Chroogloeocystis siderophila 5.2 s.c.1: one gene and its partner. The protein of the gene in region 2 interacts with the protein of the main gene of each other region in a pairwise test. Links are inferred from orthologs where the notes say so. Each region holds a gene or a part of one and is shown on either strand. Other genes may lie near its edges. The genes, in order: NIES1031_RS13890 and NIES1031_RS06470.

Region 1 (8,416 bases), on a different replicon or contig from region 2:
GACAAGTAAAGCTTGCCGTCTGGTCCAAACGCTAAACTGTTGCTAAGGTGGTCTTTTGCCGATCGAGGTAACCCAGTAACGTAGTCTTGGATACTCGCACTAAAAGAATTAGTATTTGAGTTGAGAACCAGCTTGGAGATGGCGCCGGTAAAGTCTTTTGCGGGCTGTGGGAAGAGTGGATCGTTATGAGAAATCCACAAGTTGTTGGGATTTTTTGGGTCAAAGGTTAGACCAATAATGGCTCTACCATTGAGCTTCGCTGGCGCGAATGTCTGTAAATTAGATAACCTACCTGAACCTGCATCAATATTCCAACGGCGAATTTTACCGTCAAGCCCCGCAGCGTATAATTTACTGTCTGGACCTACTGTTAAGCTTGCTAGTGGAGCACCTTGATAGACCAATTCCTTTGTGAAGTTAACTTGATTGTCACCAGGTACTGTGGAAGCATTGCCGGTATTAAATGTAAAGCTTTCTGTATTGAAGCTTGTCCCTGACTCGTCTTTGACTTTGTTGGTGACAATAAAGGTGTAGTTGGTGTTTGGGTCTAAGTTTTGACTTGGTTGATAGACTATGACATCATTACCGCCACTTGTACCCACAAGCCCAGGTACTTGTTTACCGTCTTTGGTGCGATACAACTTCACCGTAGATGAGTTTAAGCTACTAGGCGCAACCCCGATACCTGAGCGCGCCAGCGCCACATCAACATTAATCGATGTATTAAGATAAGCTTTCCCTTGAGCATCGCGATCAACTGCAAATCCTGTGACGTTTGGATGTTTTCCTGGCGTAATATTGAATATTTCAATAAAGTTAATTTTGGTGTTAGTACCGCCGATCGCATCAATTGTTAGCCGACCATCATTGACATTTACTTTGACGGTTTCGAGTTTGTATTCTTGCTGCGGAGTGCTTTGAAATTTATCAATTGCGGTAACGCCTTCAACGCGAATCGTGTGTTTGCTGTCATAAACGCCGTTGGGGTTTGGTCCGTCACCAACACTGACAGTTACACTGTACATTCCATTCGGAACCGCCATTTCCCACGCCGCTGCTGGACTATTGAAATACTGCATATGCAGTAAAGTATCAATGCGTTGATCAACTCCAGCGCGATCGCGATCGCGGGCGAATTGGGCAATATTTAACGGTGTATTTGTGCCACTTCTTACCCAACCGTAACCACGCGTATTATTGAACGCTGCACCCGTATCTTTGACATAGCCTGACGGTAAGTTAGCTGCATTCGGCTGGAAGTTGACTTTAATTTCTTGCGCAATCCCAAACTGGTCAAATGCAACCACAACATTTGGTGCATTGGTTGTCGAAGCTAGAATTCCCGCACTTGTGTTACTTGCATTAGCAAGGAAAAACGGCGTACTTGTTTTGATTTGGGCAGATTGATTGACGACTTTTGCAGGTGCAGTGTTTGAGTTGACGCGGTAAGCAGCTTTAAAGGTTTTTGTGTCAGGATCTCCGGTTAAATAAAGATCCAGTGTATTAATATTGCTCCAATTGAGGTTAGTAATTTCGGCGATGCTTGACCCGACTCCGTTTTCTTCTTTGAAAAACTGAAGCCGCAAGCCATTAGGACCACCACTATTAATTAAGACAAGCTTGACATAGTTATCTTGATCCGAGCCAAAGAAAATCCCACCTTGTTGAAAGGCACTCGTAAACTTGTTTGGTGAGCCTTTTAACCGTGTACTGATTGTAAACGGTTTAGTATCATCAATTCCCCGCTGTAGGGCGTTTTTGAGTGAATTATTTGCCCAGGCGCTGCTACCTTTGGTCGCAGTAAGAGTTAGCGTTTTCGCAGCAGTGTCAATATCAATGTTACTAGGTTGGTAGTGGTCGCCACTGCTATTAGGCTCTACTGAAGTAAATCCGGTGCCTTGACCATCTTTATCTAGAACTGTGTCAGGAAGCGTAAAAGAAAAATCAAGGTTTAGCATCACAAATCCTTAATTACTTGACATAGCTGATACTGCCAGTAGCGAATAAAAAAGTAGCTGTGTTTGATAAAGGCAGTATACAGACTTAAGTAAGCCATGCTTACCGTTTTAAAAAAAGTAAGAATAATTCAGGTTTTAGAAACTGATGTTTCATCTTGAATCCATATTGTGGTCAGCAAAGCCAAAGATATTCCTAATTTCACATAACCCGATAAAGCATACGTAGTATTTTTACGCGGATACTCCTCTACGCAAAGCGTGAAGCACGTACAATTACGGAAATCTTCACCAAATCTTCACAAAGGCGGCGAAATATTCTGTCTTATTTGGCAAATCTTTATCGAATCTTCATGCTCTGGTGGCTTAATACCTAGTAACATCACGTTTTCTTCACACTGTTTCAGTAAAATTACTTACTCTAGAAACTCTTGTTGTAATAAATATATCGTAAAAATGAGATAATCATTACAAAATGTTTATATTTTCTGAGAGTTAAATCAGATCAAATCGATCAGCAATCTCTACATCTAGATGACAGATTCTACGAGGATTGTCCGCACAAGAAAATCCTCGGCTGACACACGCCAAAATCGAGAGAATCGCTAAAATTCAACTCTTCAACCCTTAGTCTTATCAAGCACTATAAAATTACAGGTTCTTGAGTGCAGACCTCATTTATCTTTGAAGCCACAATTACGAATGCTGTTGACTGGCAATTGGTTGAGTATAAGCAGAAAAGCTGGCTGTTTTGAGCATTTCTACAGTTGCTTGGCTATTTTGTACCCAAAACTGTCGTCCAAAGCGTACCAACTGACTGCGATCGCCCAATTTCACCGACGCTAGAACCGGAATTTTGGCTTTATCTTTTTCACCTAGCTGTTCTTGTAAGATGCTTTTTAAGCGGTGTTGATAATCAAGCGTTGCCGCTTGCTGAGGATCGAGTTCTACCATGACTAACTGCACTGTCTCAATCGGTTCAGCATCTTCTACAATCAGCTGAATTTGATCGTCGCGGCGGTCTACTTTACCCCAGACAACCATTCTGGCATCAGCTTCAAGTGATGCGCCAATTCGTTCATAAGCTTTCGGGAAGACAACGGCTTCGGTTTGTCCGGTTAAATCTTCGATTTGTAAAATTGCCATGCGATCACCTTTTTTAGTGACCACTGGTTTGATATTAGTCAACATCGCGACCGCACAGAGTAAAGTATTATCGCGTTGGTCGCCGAGTTGCGATAAATTGATCGGTGACAAAAGTCGCGTACGCGATCGCAGCGACTTCAAAGGATGATCCGAAACATAAAAACCAAGGAGTTCTTTTTCCCATCGCAGTTTTTCCATTGGCGGGTAATCTGCTACGGGCGGGGCTTTGGGTGCTAATTCATAGTTGGTGTTATTGTTGTTATTAGCTATCCCGCTCCAATCGAATAAATTAACTTGACCACTAGCACGATCTTTAGCCCGCGATTGCGCCCAGTCAATGACTAAATCAAGGTCTGCAATCAGTTGCTGGCGATTTGCGTCGAGTTTGTCAAAAGCGCCACAATGAATTAAAGCTTCTAAAGTACGACGGTTAACAGCGCGTAAATCGACGCGATCACATAAATCAGCTAGCGATTGAAATTCGCCTTTCTTGTCGCGGGCTTCTAAAATGGATGCGATCGCATTTTGTCCGACATTTCTCACAGCGGATAAGCCAAATAAAATTTTCCCTGCGACTGGTGTAAAATCCACTCCAGAGCGATTAATGTCTGGCGGTTCGATCTGAATATTCATATTCAGACATGTAGAAAGATATTTTTGGATTTTATCGGTATCACCACTGTTTGCCGTCAGTAATGCTGCCATGTACTCTACAGGATAATTCGCTTTTAAGTATGCAGTTTGATACGTGACATAACCGTATGCCGTCGAATGCGATTTATTAAAACAGTATTCCGCGAATTTGACCATTTGGTCGAATAATTCTTCAGCAACTTGCTTTCTCACACCATTTTTTGCTGCACCATCAACAAAAGCTTCTCGATGTTTTTGCATCTCGGAAACTTTCTTTTTACCCATGGCGCGGCGTAATAAATCTGCTTGTCCTAAAGAATATCCTGCCAAATCTTGAGCCATTTTCATGATTTGTTCCTGATACACCAAAACCGCATAAGTTTCATTTAGAATTGGCTCTAACAGCGGATGAATGTATTCTATTTCTTCACGACCGTGCTTGCGGTTAATGAATTTGGGAATCAGTCCGGCATCGAGGGGACCAGGGCGATACAATGCCAAGATTGAAGAAATATCTTCAATACACGAGGGCTTCAAATCGCGCACTATTTGCCGCATTCCTGAAGACTCAAGCTGAAAAATTCCTTCTAGTTCACCTTCTTCGAGAACTTTATAAGTTTTTTCTACTTCTTGCGGCATTTTTTTGACTTCGCCCTTGGCTAAGATTTTTTGAACTTTCCTTTCTTCTAAGGGTAAATAATCGGGGTCAATCTCAATATTTTGATTTTGCTTAATTAATTCAACAGTTTTTTGAATAAGTGTTAAATTCTTTAACCCTAAAAAGTCCATTTTCAGTAATCCCAGCGATTCTAAATCTTCCATGAAATACTGGGTAATCACTGAACCATCATTATTTTTTTGTAACGGGACAATCTCATCTAAAGGTTCAGAAGAAATAACGACTCCTGCCGCATGAACGCCAAAGGTTTTATTAGTTCCTTCAATCCGAATCGCCATATCAACCCAGTGACGAACTTTAGGATCGTTTTCATATTTCTCCTTGAATTCTGGTGCTGGAGTTGCATCCGAAATCATCACAGAAAGTTTAGTCGGTTTACCGCGTACAACAGGTATAAGCTTTGCCATGCGATCGGCTTCACCGTAGGGAATATCTAACACCCGCGCTACATCTTTTAAAACGGCTTTAGAAGTAAGACGGTTGAAAGTAATAATTTGTGCAACGCGCTCTGTTCCATATTTTCGTGTTACATATTGAATAACTTCATCACGTCTTTCGATACAAAAATCTGTATCAATATCAGGCATGGATTTACGTTCAGGATTCAAAAATCGCTCGAATAATAATCCATGATGAACAGGGTCAATATTTGTAATTTTTAAAGCATAAGCAACTAAAGAACCAGCAGCCGAACCCCGCCCGGGACCAACCGGAATTTGATTATCTCTGGCATATTTAATGTAGTCCCAAACAACTAAGAAGTAGGTGGAAAAGCCCATTTGTTGGATCATTTTTAATTCATAATCCAACCTTTCTTTATATATTGGTTCAATTTCACTACGCGATCGTTTTCTTAAACGATCTAGCATTCCCTCCCACACGACTTCCTCTAGAAAAGTATCAGCGGTATGTCCTGCAGGAACCGGATAGTTAGGAATGCGCGGTTCGCCCATAATGTGGTAAGGTTCAACCTTGTCGGCAATTTCTACTGTGGTGGCGATCGCTTCTTGAATGACATCATCGGTTAGGTGATCGCGAAACAGTTGACTCATTTCTTCTGCTGATTTGAGATACTCTGTCCCGCTGTAGCGCATTCGGTTATCTTCTGCAATCAGTTTTCCTGTTTGAATGCACAGTAGCGCGTCGTGTGCTTCTACGTCAAAACAAGAAATATAGTGCGAATCGTTGGTCGCAATAAATTTAATGCCTAATTCCCGTGCGATTTTAACGATTTCAACATTAACTATTCGGTCTTCTTGCGAACCGTGGTCTTGAATTTCGAGGTAATAATCGTCACCAAAGATATCTTTATATTCTTGTGCGACTTTCCGCGCGATATCTAATCGACCTTGCAGAATTGCTTGCGGAACTTCTCCACCTAAACAAGCACTGGTAACGATTAATCCTTCATGGTATTCTTTTAATAGTTCTTTATTGACACAAGGACGCGAAAAAATACCTTTCCCTTGAACACCTTTCAAGTGCGAAATTGTTGTTAATTTAACAAGATTTTTGTAACCTTTTGTATTTTTTGCTAAAACAACTTGGTGATAGCGAGGACGACGCTTCTTCTCCTCAATATCTCCATTAATGACATACATTTCGTTGCCGATAATTGGCTTAACATTCTTGTTCCGGCAAACTTTAATCAGTTCGATTGCACCATACATGACACCGTGATCAGTAAGTGCGATCGCTTTCATTCCTAACTCATTGGCTCGTTCAATAAGTGCCGGTATTTGACTTGCACCGTCGAGTAAGCTGTAATCACTATGAATATGTAAACCAACAAAAGACATAACCTTTATAATATTTATAATAAGAGAATTAAATAACTAAGATCCAAGCCACCTGAAACAATTTCCTTACAGTTAAGTTTTCTGGCAAAATTTCACCATCTTCTACTGCTGATTCTACTAAAAGTTCTAAAACTTCTTGAGCATTTTTTTAGCGCTTCTTCATAGGTGTCTCTGTAAGTGACTGGCTACATAACATCTTTAAATTCAGGTAATATTATAACAAAACATTGATTCTCGTCCGACCACTAAATAATAATAGTGTATTTCATTCTTCTACCTCCTTTTCACTTATTTGTTTTAATTAATTGCTTGAGCAACTTGTTTGTCTAAATATCTTTTTGCATCATCGCTATCTTTACCCACTATAATTATTGATTGAGATAATTGTGAATATATCCACTTAATATGGCTACTTTGCAGGTTTGTTTGTAAACCCTGCTTTTAACAATATTGTTTTTATTTCTCTAATTTTCTTGGGTATATCATGTAGCCTTCTAATTTTTGGCTAATCCAGCACCCAAGTATACTGTTTCTAAAGGAGTTTCTTGAATTCCATCTTCCATCCTTTGCAATCGATAAGCTTTTGCATAAGGACGAGAACTAAAAATCGGCTCTAGTCTATTTTCAATAAAATGCAGCGCCACGCCATCATCTGCGGCATATCCATCACTAATTTTTCCTGCTGATAGTAAACGATGGTAAGCAGGTCTTCTTTCTAATTCTCCATCATAATGCGGGCAATTGCTACGCTGAAGCCAGCCAAGACAAGGTAACACGGTTAATTCTCCAGGAAGCGAATCAGTAACTCCTTGCTCAAACCAGCAAATCGAACCTGTACTTAAGCCAGCAAGGATAACACCACTTTCCCATACTTCTTTGAGGATTTTGTCAAGTTCCCATTGAGAAACCACCACTGCCCATTGCTATAATTTATCGGCGTGACATGATGGTCGATCACCCCACGTAAATCACAACTGTTGCACCCAGACGCGAAAAGCCTTAACGGCGGCGTTTCTTCCCTGAATTTTACTTTCGGCAACGTATTGGGGAATGACTTCTATAATTGGTAGGTTAGGAAAAATCTGACTTTGGTTCGTTGCAACATACTGGTGATTTTGCAGTAAGTATATTTGTAGCGATCGTCCATCATAAATCCATAATTCAGGAACGCCTAAAGCTTCATAGCTACTTTTCTTGATTTCGGAAGCACTTGTAATATCAATTTCAATTGCTAAGTCAGGCGGTGGATCGAAGTTAGCATCAATTTTACTTTTACCTCTAATTGCTGCTTCATGTTGAATATAAAAGCAAGCACCAGGTTCTACACTACTTGCCATATCCCGACGTTTAAAGGTAGTAGAACCTAGGGGAGTAAATTCTATCGCTTGTTCTTCAAGTAATATTTTTACTAGATCTCCGATAATTTCCTTTCCTCTTTCATGTTCAGCCAGTGGTACCATAATCTCTAGTATTCCTTTGTAGTAGGCAAGTCGGGAGGCACGCGAGTTACCTAGCTCATCCAGAATTTGCTCAAACTCACTCCAGCTAATATTTCGTAGTAGGACTTTTTGCCCTGGCTTCACATCTAGCTGATTCAGTTGTAGTTGCATTTTTTACCTCCATATGTTTCAGCGTTCCGCCATCTGTTGAATTGAGACTTGTCGAACAAAGTTTTGCACGACTTGAAAATATTTAGAACCTGCAACTTCTGCGACATTATTGTGTCCCGCACCAGGAATTAAAATTAATTGCTTCGGTTCGGGTGCAGCGGCGTAGAGTTGTTCGCTCATTTGCGCGGGAACTTGCCAATCCGCAGTTCCATGAATGAATAGAACAGGGATTTGTAGTGCGGGTACTTTACTAATTGAGTCGAAGCGTTGACGTAAGATCAAATCAACGGGAAAGATGCGGTAGGCACGTTGGAAATCGATCATGGCACGAATCGAAGTAAACGAACTTTCGACAATTAATCCGGCAGCGTTGGGCTGTTGTAGTGCTAAGTGAATTGCGATCGCACCCCCTAAAGAATGCCCATAAATAAAAATCTGACTCGGATCAATTCGTCGTTGATTAACGAGATAATCCCACGCTACCGCAGCATCTTGGTAAACAGTTGCTTCTGAAGGAAAAGCCCCTTCACTACGACCATAGCCGCGATAATCGATGAGGAGTACTGAAAAACCCATCTGGTGAAACCGATGGGC
Region 2 (7,168 bases):
AAATATTTCAATGCCGCGTTGACATTCATAGCGCCAATTGCCAAACTTTCTACCATTAAGCCTAGGCGATCTGGACGACACAGTACTTCTGCACCTAATCGTTCAACAAGTTCAGCAACGCTGATGCTGCGCAGTAAGTTATTTTTTGGCAGCGTTCCTAATACAGGAATACCGTGCTTTTCTAAAAACGCGCGGACATCGGTATCAACAGTCTGCATTTGTTCTGGAGCGATATCGTTAATCAAGACACCGATTAAGCGATCGCCTAAACGCTGCTTCGCTGCTAAAAGTGCTTCTACTAAGAAAACTGATTTGTAGCGTGTGACGAGCAGGACTTTAGCATCAACGATCTTTGCGACATCGAGTAAGCTTAACCCAAATAAGCTGCCTTCTTCTAAATTCCCTGGACCTTCGAGTAATACTAGATCTCCCTTTGACTGCTGATATTGTACTGCGGCTAAATGCTGATAATCCGTCGTATCCTTACCGCATAGGCGCTTTTGAATCGTTGCTTCATTTAAAGTTAGGAGCGATGGTAACAGTCGGTTTTCTGGTAACTGAAGGATTTGGTTAACAAATTGAACATCTGCATCGATCGGCGATTCCTCCGAGTTATTCACCCAATTACCTAACGGTTTTCCATAGGCAAGATCGAGCTTTGTCTGCTTTAGCTGTTCAGATAATCCCAGCACCGTTGCCGACTTACCGCTGTAAGCCTCGATTGATCCAATCAGCAAGTACTTAGCATTCGGCACGTCCCCACTCCCTAAACTCAACATTTCGCCGTATGCGGCTTGATTATTTATATATTCTAGGTGGAACCTGCTATTTGATAAGACTCATAAGCAGTTCTTGTAGTTTGAGGGCAGACGGGTAACAGATTGGAATTATAAGCTACAAAATGAGATGAGATTTTGAATTTAATTGTCAAACCGAAGTAGTTTTCGGTAAAAACCCTTAGTAAAATCGACAGTGTTCGTGCGTTTGAAATGTAAGATTGTATCGATCAAAAAGTCTACGAGTTCCGAGCTAGACATCATCACCTCATAGCTGAGATCTGCCTTACCATCGAACTGCATTCGGCAACGCGTTAAATCAGCAGGGAGTGTAGACACATTCCAAGTAGCCACAAAAGGAATACTTTCACCACCTTCTATGTTGCGCTGTCCTTGGAGGACTCCTTGTTTGTAAAGGCTAATGGCTAGAGGTAGTGTATTGCGTTTATTGCCCTGAAAATAAGGTTGATAAACTCTGACTTCTTGTAGACTAGCGGGTTGTAGTTGCTCAATCGACATATCGGCACTATTGCTAAAAAATGTATGCGTCGCGAAAGCAAGGAGTAAACATCAAAAAATTAGCTCCTCTGCCCAGTATTCCCATATATTGAGCTTTTTCTATAGCAGTTGCTGACTAATACTAGCCACTGTTGCTAACATTACGCTGGCGACTGGCTCCTCCTATTTCCTCGCTCCTGTCAATGTCGGATACAATAGGGCTGCACTTACTTTTATCGAAGCTTGGGAAATTACATCAAAAAACCTCGCTTTTAAACGATGGTTAGTACGATCGCAATTTCTGCTAACGACAATCTGTTGCTACCTTGTGCGTGATGCGCCCAACTCGATTCGAGTTCAGTGAAATCATCCAAGACTAAACGTTTGTCGACTGTGCTGTGATGTTACCTTGCTTCTTGGGAGTGTGTAAATAAATACTGGTGGTTGATCAAGTAAACTATGCCAGCGAATTCCTGGGCTGAGAACGATTCTTATAGCGAACTTGAGGCGCTAGGCTCGTTGTTATCTGAGTTATCAGAAGACGAGTCTGAGCTAGAGACGTTGCAAACAACATCTCTCAAGACTTGCGGCGAGGGTCGAAGACGCAAAGCGGCTGTTGTTTTCATCGTAGTTTGGAGTGGCACGATCGCCCTTCATTTAATTTCCGTTGGATTTTGGCTGGTACTCGGTTTAACAACTTTATGGGGAATTCATACCCTACGGTTAGTTTTAGCTCGTCCCCGTACCCAAAATGCGCAAGCCGATTATTTACCTTCAGTTTCGCTGTTAGTCGCTGCCAAAAATGAAGAAGCAGTGATTGGCAATTTAGTCAAGACGCTTTGTAGCCTTGATTATCCGGTAGACCGCTACGAAGTTTGGGTCATTGACGATAATAGTACCGACCAAACGCCCGCACTTTTAGAAAAATTACAGCAAAATTACGATAAATTAAAAGTGTTGCGACGGGGTGCAGAAGCTAGTGGTGGTAAATCCGGCGCATTAAACCAAGTTTTACCCTTAACAAAAGGGGAAATTTTGGCAGTATTTGATGCCGATGCGCAGGTAACGCCTGACTTATTGCAGCGTGTATTGCCATTGTTTCAAAAACGTACCGTCGGAGCCGTACAGGTACGCAAAGCGATCGCCAACTCGCACGAGAACTTTTGGACTCGCGGTCAGATGGCAGAAATGGCTGTCGATAGCTATGTTCAGCAGCAGCGCGTAGCCCTTGGCGGTATTGGTGAATTGCGCGGAAACGGTCAGTTTGTTCGCCGTCACGCGCTGGAACGTTGTGGCGGTTGGAATGAAGAAACGATTACCGACGATCTCGATTTAACGTTGCGCTTACATCTAGATAATTGGGAAATTGAATTTGTCAGCTACCCATATGTCGAAGAAGAAGGCGTAACGAATGCGATCGCACTATGGCATCAACGCAACCGCTGGGCAGAAGGCGGTTATCAGCGCTATTTAGATTACTGGCGATTAATTATCAAAAGCCGCATCGGTGCTGGCAAAAAATTCGATTTACTGATGTTCATGCTCATTCAGTACATCGTCCCGATCGCGCAAGTTCCTGATTTCCTGATGGCGATCGCCCGTAACCGATTACCTGTGCTGACGCCGCTTACAAGCTTCACCGTCACCATATTTATGATATGGATGTTCTTGGGGTTAAAGCGAATTCGCACGCTTGAAGATAAACTCACTTGGTCTGCATTGTTTGTTATCCTCTTACAAACGCTGCGCGGTACTTTGTATATGTGCCACTGGATGGTGGTCATGGCGAGTACAACAGCGCGGATGTCGGTGCGACCAAAGCGGCTAAAATGGGTAAAAACTGTCCATCAAGGCAATAATTAAAAATCAAATTCAAAATTCAGCAGTATCTTCTTCATCTGCATCATCCCAATCTAAAGCAGCCTGCGGTGGTAGGCTGCTTGTTGCTATTGGTTGAGTAAATACTGCATCATCGTTGAGTTGCAGAACCTCACCTTTAAAAAAATCGGCTAAACGTTGCGCCGCGATCGCGACATCATCGGTTGTAGAATCAGGCGAATCAATTAACATTGAATCGGGTTGTACTTCAGCAACAGCATCAGGTGCGATCGTGGGTTCGGGTTTAATTAAAGTAGACGTAGCACTGGATACCGATGCCGTTGTTTCGGGAGAGGCAGTAGTCACTGGAGGCTTTCTTGTAGGCTGCGGTGTTACCGGAGTATTAGCCTTCCGCTGATGAGTCGTTGCAACTTCAAGCTGTACTTTTACTTTGCGATCGGACAACTTCCCAAATGCTGCTTCTAAATCTGCTACTTTGGTTTGAGCAATTTTGAGTAACTTTTGCGAACGAATACCAATCGAAGCGTGTTGCTCGTGAATCGCGACTAAGCTGCCGTGTTCTTTAAATAGTGCTTTACTTGGTAAAGGTAAGTTTTGCAGCACTTGTTGCCAAACTTGATCGAGGTCAACAGAAGTGGCGACAACTTCAGTAGGAATTTCAACGGCTTCATCTTCATCAGTGCGAATATCCGAGCGATCGTGATGCACAAGCGGCGGTGGTGAGATTGGTTCAGCGACTTCTTGTTGTGGCGGTGTTTGCGGTTGTGGAGGATGTGCCGATGCAGTGACAGCAGGCGACGGTGTTTGCTGTTGTGAAGCATCTTTTACTACAGATAGAGTTTTGGAAGTACTGATATTTCGATGAATAACTGGCGACGGTTGAGGTGTACTGGTTGTAGGTAATAATCCAAGCAGTGTCACCTCTAACCATAATCGCGGTTGCGTAGAAGTTTTAATTTGCGCTTCACTGGCTTTGAGATTTTTTTGTCCATCAAGAATTGTTGCGATATTCCACTGCTGTACTAAATCGCACATTGCTTGCCATGTTGTTGCAGTACAAGCAACCAAATCGTTACGATGAGGTGCGGTTTTGGCGATCAGCAAATCGCGATAGCAACTCGTAAGATTTTGCAAGATCGTTAAAGGTTCTCGCCCGCGTTCTAATAATTGACGCGTGCGATCAAGAAGTTGTTCGGCGTTGTTTTGCGCGATCGCGTCGAGTAACGCGAGTAAATCTGCCTCCGCAACGGAACCGACCAAATCCCAAACGCGCTCTACTGTGACTTCTGGTAATAAACTGAGTTGATCCAACAAACTCTCAGCATCACGTAATCCTCCTTGGGATAGTTGTGCTACTAGTGTTAAGGCTTCACTTGTAATTTGGATTTGTTCTTGTGCTGCGATCGCTTGGAGATGCTGCACCATTGCTGCTAAGGGAATTCGGCGAAAATCGAACCGCTGACAGCGTGAAATAATCGTCGGTAAAACCCGCTGGGGATCAGTTGTTGCTAGGACAAAAACGACGTGTGGGGGTGGTTCTTCAAGCGTTTTGAGTAAGGCATTGAAAGCGGCGGTACTCAGCATATGGCATTCGTCGATTGCATACACTTTGTAGCGACACTGCACCGGAGCAAACTGCGATCGCTCGATGATTTCTCGAATATTGTCTACCCCTGTGTTACTCGCCGCATCAATTTCAATCACATCTAACGCCGAACCATTGGCAATTCCTCGACACACTTCACACACACCGCAAGGCGTTTCGGTAGGTACACGGCTTGCTAAACAATTCAGTGATTTTGCCAAAATACGGGCGCTAGATGTTTTCCCTGTACCACGCGGACCTGTAAACAAATATGCAGGCGCAATTCTACTGGTGCGGACAGCATTAATGAGCGTTGTGGCGATCGCCTCTTGTCCCACCAGTTCTGCAAAGCTTTGGGGTCGATATTTGTGATGTAGTGGCTCGTACATGGGGCAGGGGAATAGGAGAGCAAAGGAGCAGGGGAGAATTATAATGTAATCATTTTTGAAATGAGTGTAGGCAAGTGTAATTTTTATCACACTAATTTGATGCAGCACCTCTAAAGTAGAACAAACATACTAATAAGGTAACTCGTGCGCAGGAATTTAGGTAGAAGCTACACACGTAATTGTGCTAGCCTTAATAGTTCTTCATCTGCGGGTAATAGGTAATTGTTGATGAGTATAATTGCCAGTGACCAATTACCAGTTACCAACTTTCAAATGATATTTATATTTTCACCCGCTTCTTTCACTGTTTAATTTCTATATGCCTGCCAATACAATTAAAAGCATATATACTGATGGAGCCTGTACGGGCAACCCTGGTCCTGGCGGTTGGGCGGTTGTTGTTTACTTTGCGGATGGCTCAGTTCAGGAACTCGGTGGGTACGAAGCGCAAACGACGAATAATCGCATGGAAATGCAAGCCGCGATCGCCGCACTAGAATTGCTCTCAACCGTACCGACAAACGAACCGATTACACTATATACCGATAGTGAATACCTTATTAAGGGTATTACACAGTGGGTAAAAGGTTGGAAAAAGAAAGGTTGGAAAACCGCTCAAGGAAAACCCGTACTCAATCAAGACCTCTGGGAAATTCTTGACGAAAGAAACAAGAATGTGCAATGGCAGTACGTCCGAGGTCACGCAGGTAATGTAGGTAACGAACGCTGTGACAAAATTGCACGGGCATTTGCTACCGGTAAAACTCCAACGCTGCAACAACCAAAATCAGATTCTGTACTGGTAACAGAAGTATCCGATTATGTACCACAATCTACGATAACTTACGAAAAGACAACTTCTAGCCACCTTGTCTTGGATATGACCATGATGGAATCTACCGCACCAAACTCCGTTGTCACCAGTGAAGAAATCCCCCGCGAGACGAGAGTGGCTTTGCTACGTAGCTTAGTCGAAACCTTACGGATTGCTGACGAGATCGCGGCAAAAGGTTACTTAATCACAAGTTCTGAATTAGCTGATCTGATGGATGTCCACGCCAGCGCAGTCACAAGCCGTGGTGACGAATGGCGCTGGCGCAACTGGATTGTGTCGCGCGTCCGCCGTGAAGGCAACCAAATTCTCTGGGAATTAGAACGCGCAGATCAAGTTAACTCGGATGACCATACTGGCGACCCCGCCACTGAGTAGGAGTGCGAAAAGCCGATAAGAAAATCCGCAGTACCGCCAAAGGATCAGCAAAAGGTGACAACCAAAATAACCAACCTCCTTTTGCTTGCGAGCGATCGTAGGAAGGCGCGATCGCCAACAACAAAGCAAAGCGGACAATCAGTAAAAACGAATTGAGTCCCAGCAATGCTAGTGAAAAAGGCGAAAGTGTAGACGACGGGAAAAGAAAATAGCCTAGTAAGATTGGTAACGGTAACGCTTGCACGGCAAAAAGCAACCACAAATCCCACCACAAAGCTGCGGATGAGGAAGCATCTTTTAAATCAAGCGATCGCCCCCACTCTTGCCAAGTTTGGATTGCGCCTTCGTACATCCTGACTTTAAACACCTGAGCACCATCTAAAAATCCCACACGAAAGCCTTGTGATGAGATATTTCGTGCTAAAGTCACGTCATCACAGAACGAACTTTTCGCGCTGCTATAGCCACCTACCTGAGCTAAAACCGCCCGCCGACACAAAAAACACTGTCCGTTTGCCATAACTCTTTCTGCAACTGAACTATCGACACCCGCACTTTCAAACCTGTATAGTAGCGTCATTAACAACGCAGGTTGTAACCAACACTCTCCAGGGGAGTTCAAAATAAATTGCGGTGATAAAGATACCAAGTCATAGCCTTCCGTTTGAGCCGTTTTTATAAGGCTGGCAACTAAGCCTGGATGCGGTTGAGTATCGGCATCCATACCTAAAAACCACTGACTATGTTCGGAACTATGTAAAAAGCCATTATGTAAAGCCCAAGGACGTCCTACCCAGTCAGCGGGTAAAGGATCGTCAGTCATTAAACGAAAGCGCGGGTCATTTTTTTGCACCGCCTTTACTAAGTCTGG

Evidence for each region.
Region 1: the proteins of NIES1031_RS06470 (region 2) and NIES1031_RS13890 interact in binary tests that used the Escherichia coli proteins (3 or more experiments, as listed by UniProt). The link is inferred for Chroogloeocystis siderophila 5.2 s.c.1 from one-to-one orthologs.

What each region holds. Positions count from the first base shown.
Region 1 is NZ_MRCC01000010.1:196,234-204,649, forward strand. What follows is about bases 2,452-6,589. They hold NIES1031_RS13890 (DNA polymerase III subunit alpha), read right to left. Parts: upstream 6,213-6,589; coding sequence 2,652-6,212; downstream 2,452-2,651. In the rest of the region: NIES1031_RS13885 (Ig-like domain-containing protein), read right to left, coding at 1-1,958; NIES1031_RS13905 (Type 1 glutamine amidotransferase-like domain-containing protein), read right to left, coding at 6,707-7,123; NIES1031_RS13910 (Uma2 family endonuclease), read right to left, coding at 7,181-7,822; NIES1031_RS13915 (alpha/beta hydrolase), read right to left, coding at 7,841-8,416. UniProt on the Escherichia coli protein: DNA polymerase III is a complex, multichain enzyme responsible for most of the replicative synthesis in bacteria. This DNA polymerase also exhibits 3' to 5' exonuclease activity. The alpha chain is the DNA polymerase catalytic subunit.
Region 2 is NZ_MRCC01000004.1:314,813-321,980, forward strand. Bases 2,618-5,507 are described here. They hold NIES1031_RS06470 (DNA polymerase III subunit gamma/tau), read right to left. Parts: upstream 5,088-5,507; coding sequence 3,147-5,087; downstream 2,618-3,146. Other genes in these bases: NIES1031_RS06465 (glycosyltransferase family 2 protein), read left to right, coding at 2,618-3,137. Outside these bases: NIES1031_RS06455 (phosphotransacetylase family protein), read right to left, coding at 1-779; type IV pilus biogenesis protein EbsA, read right to left, coding at 921-1,295; more of NIES1031_RS06465, read left to right, coding at 1,734-2,617; NIES1031_RS25460 (hypothetical protein), read left to right, coding at 5,974-6,297; 2'-O-glycosyltransferase CruG, read right to left, coding at 6,257-7,168. UniProt on the Escherichia coli protein: Part of the beta sliding clamp loading complex, which hydrolyzes ATP to load the beta clamp onto primed DNA to form the DNA replication pre-initiation complex.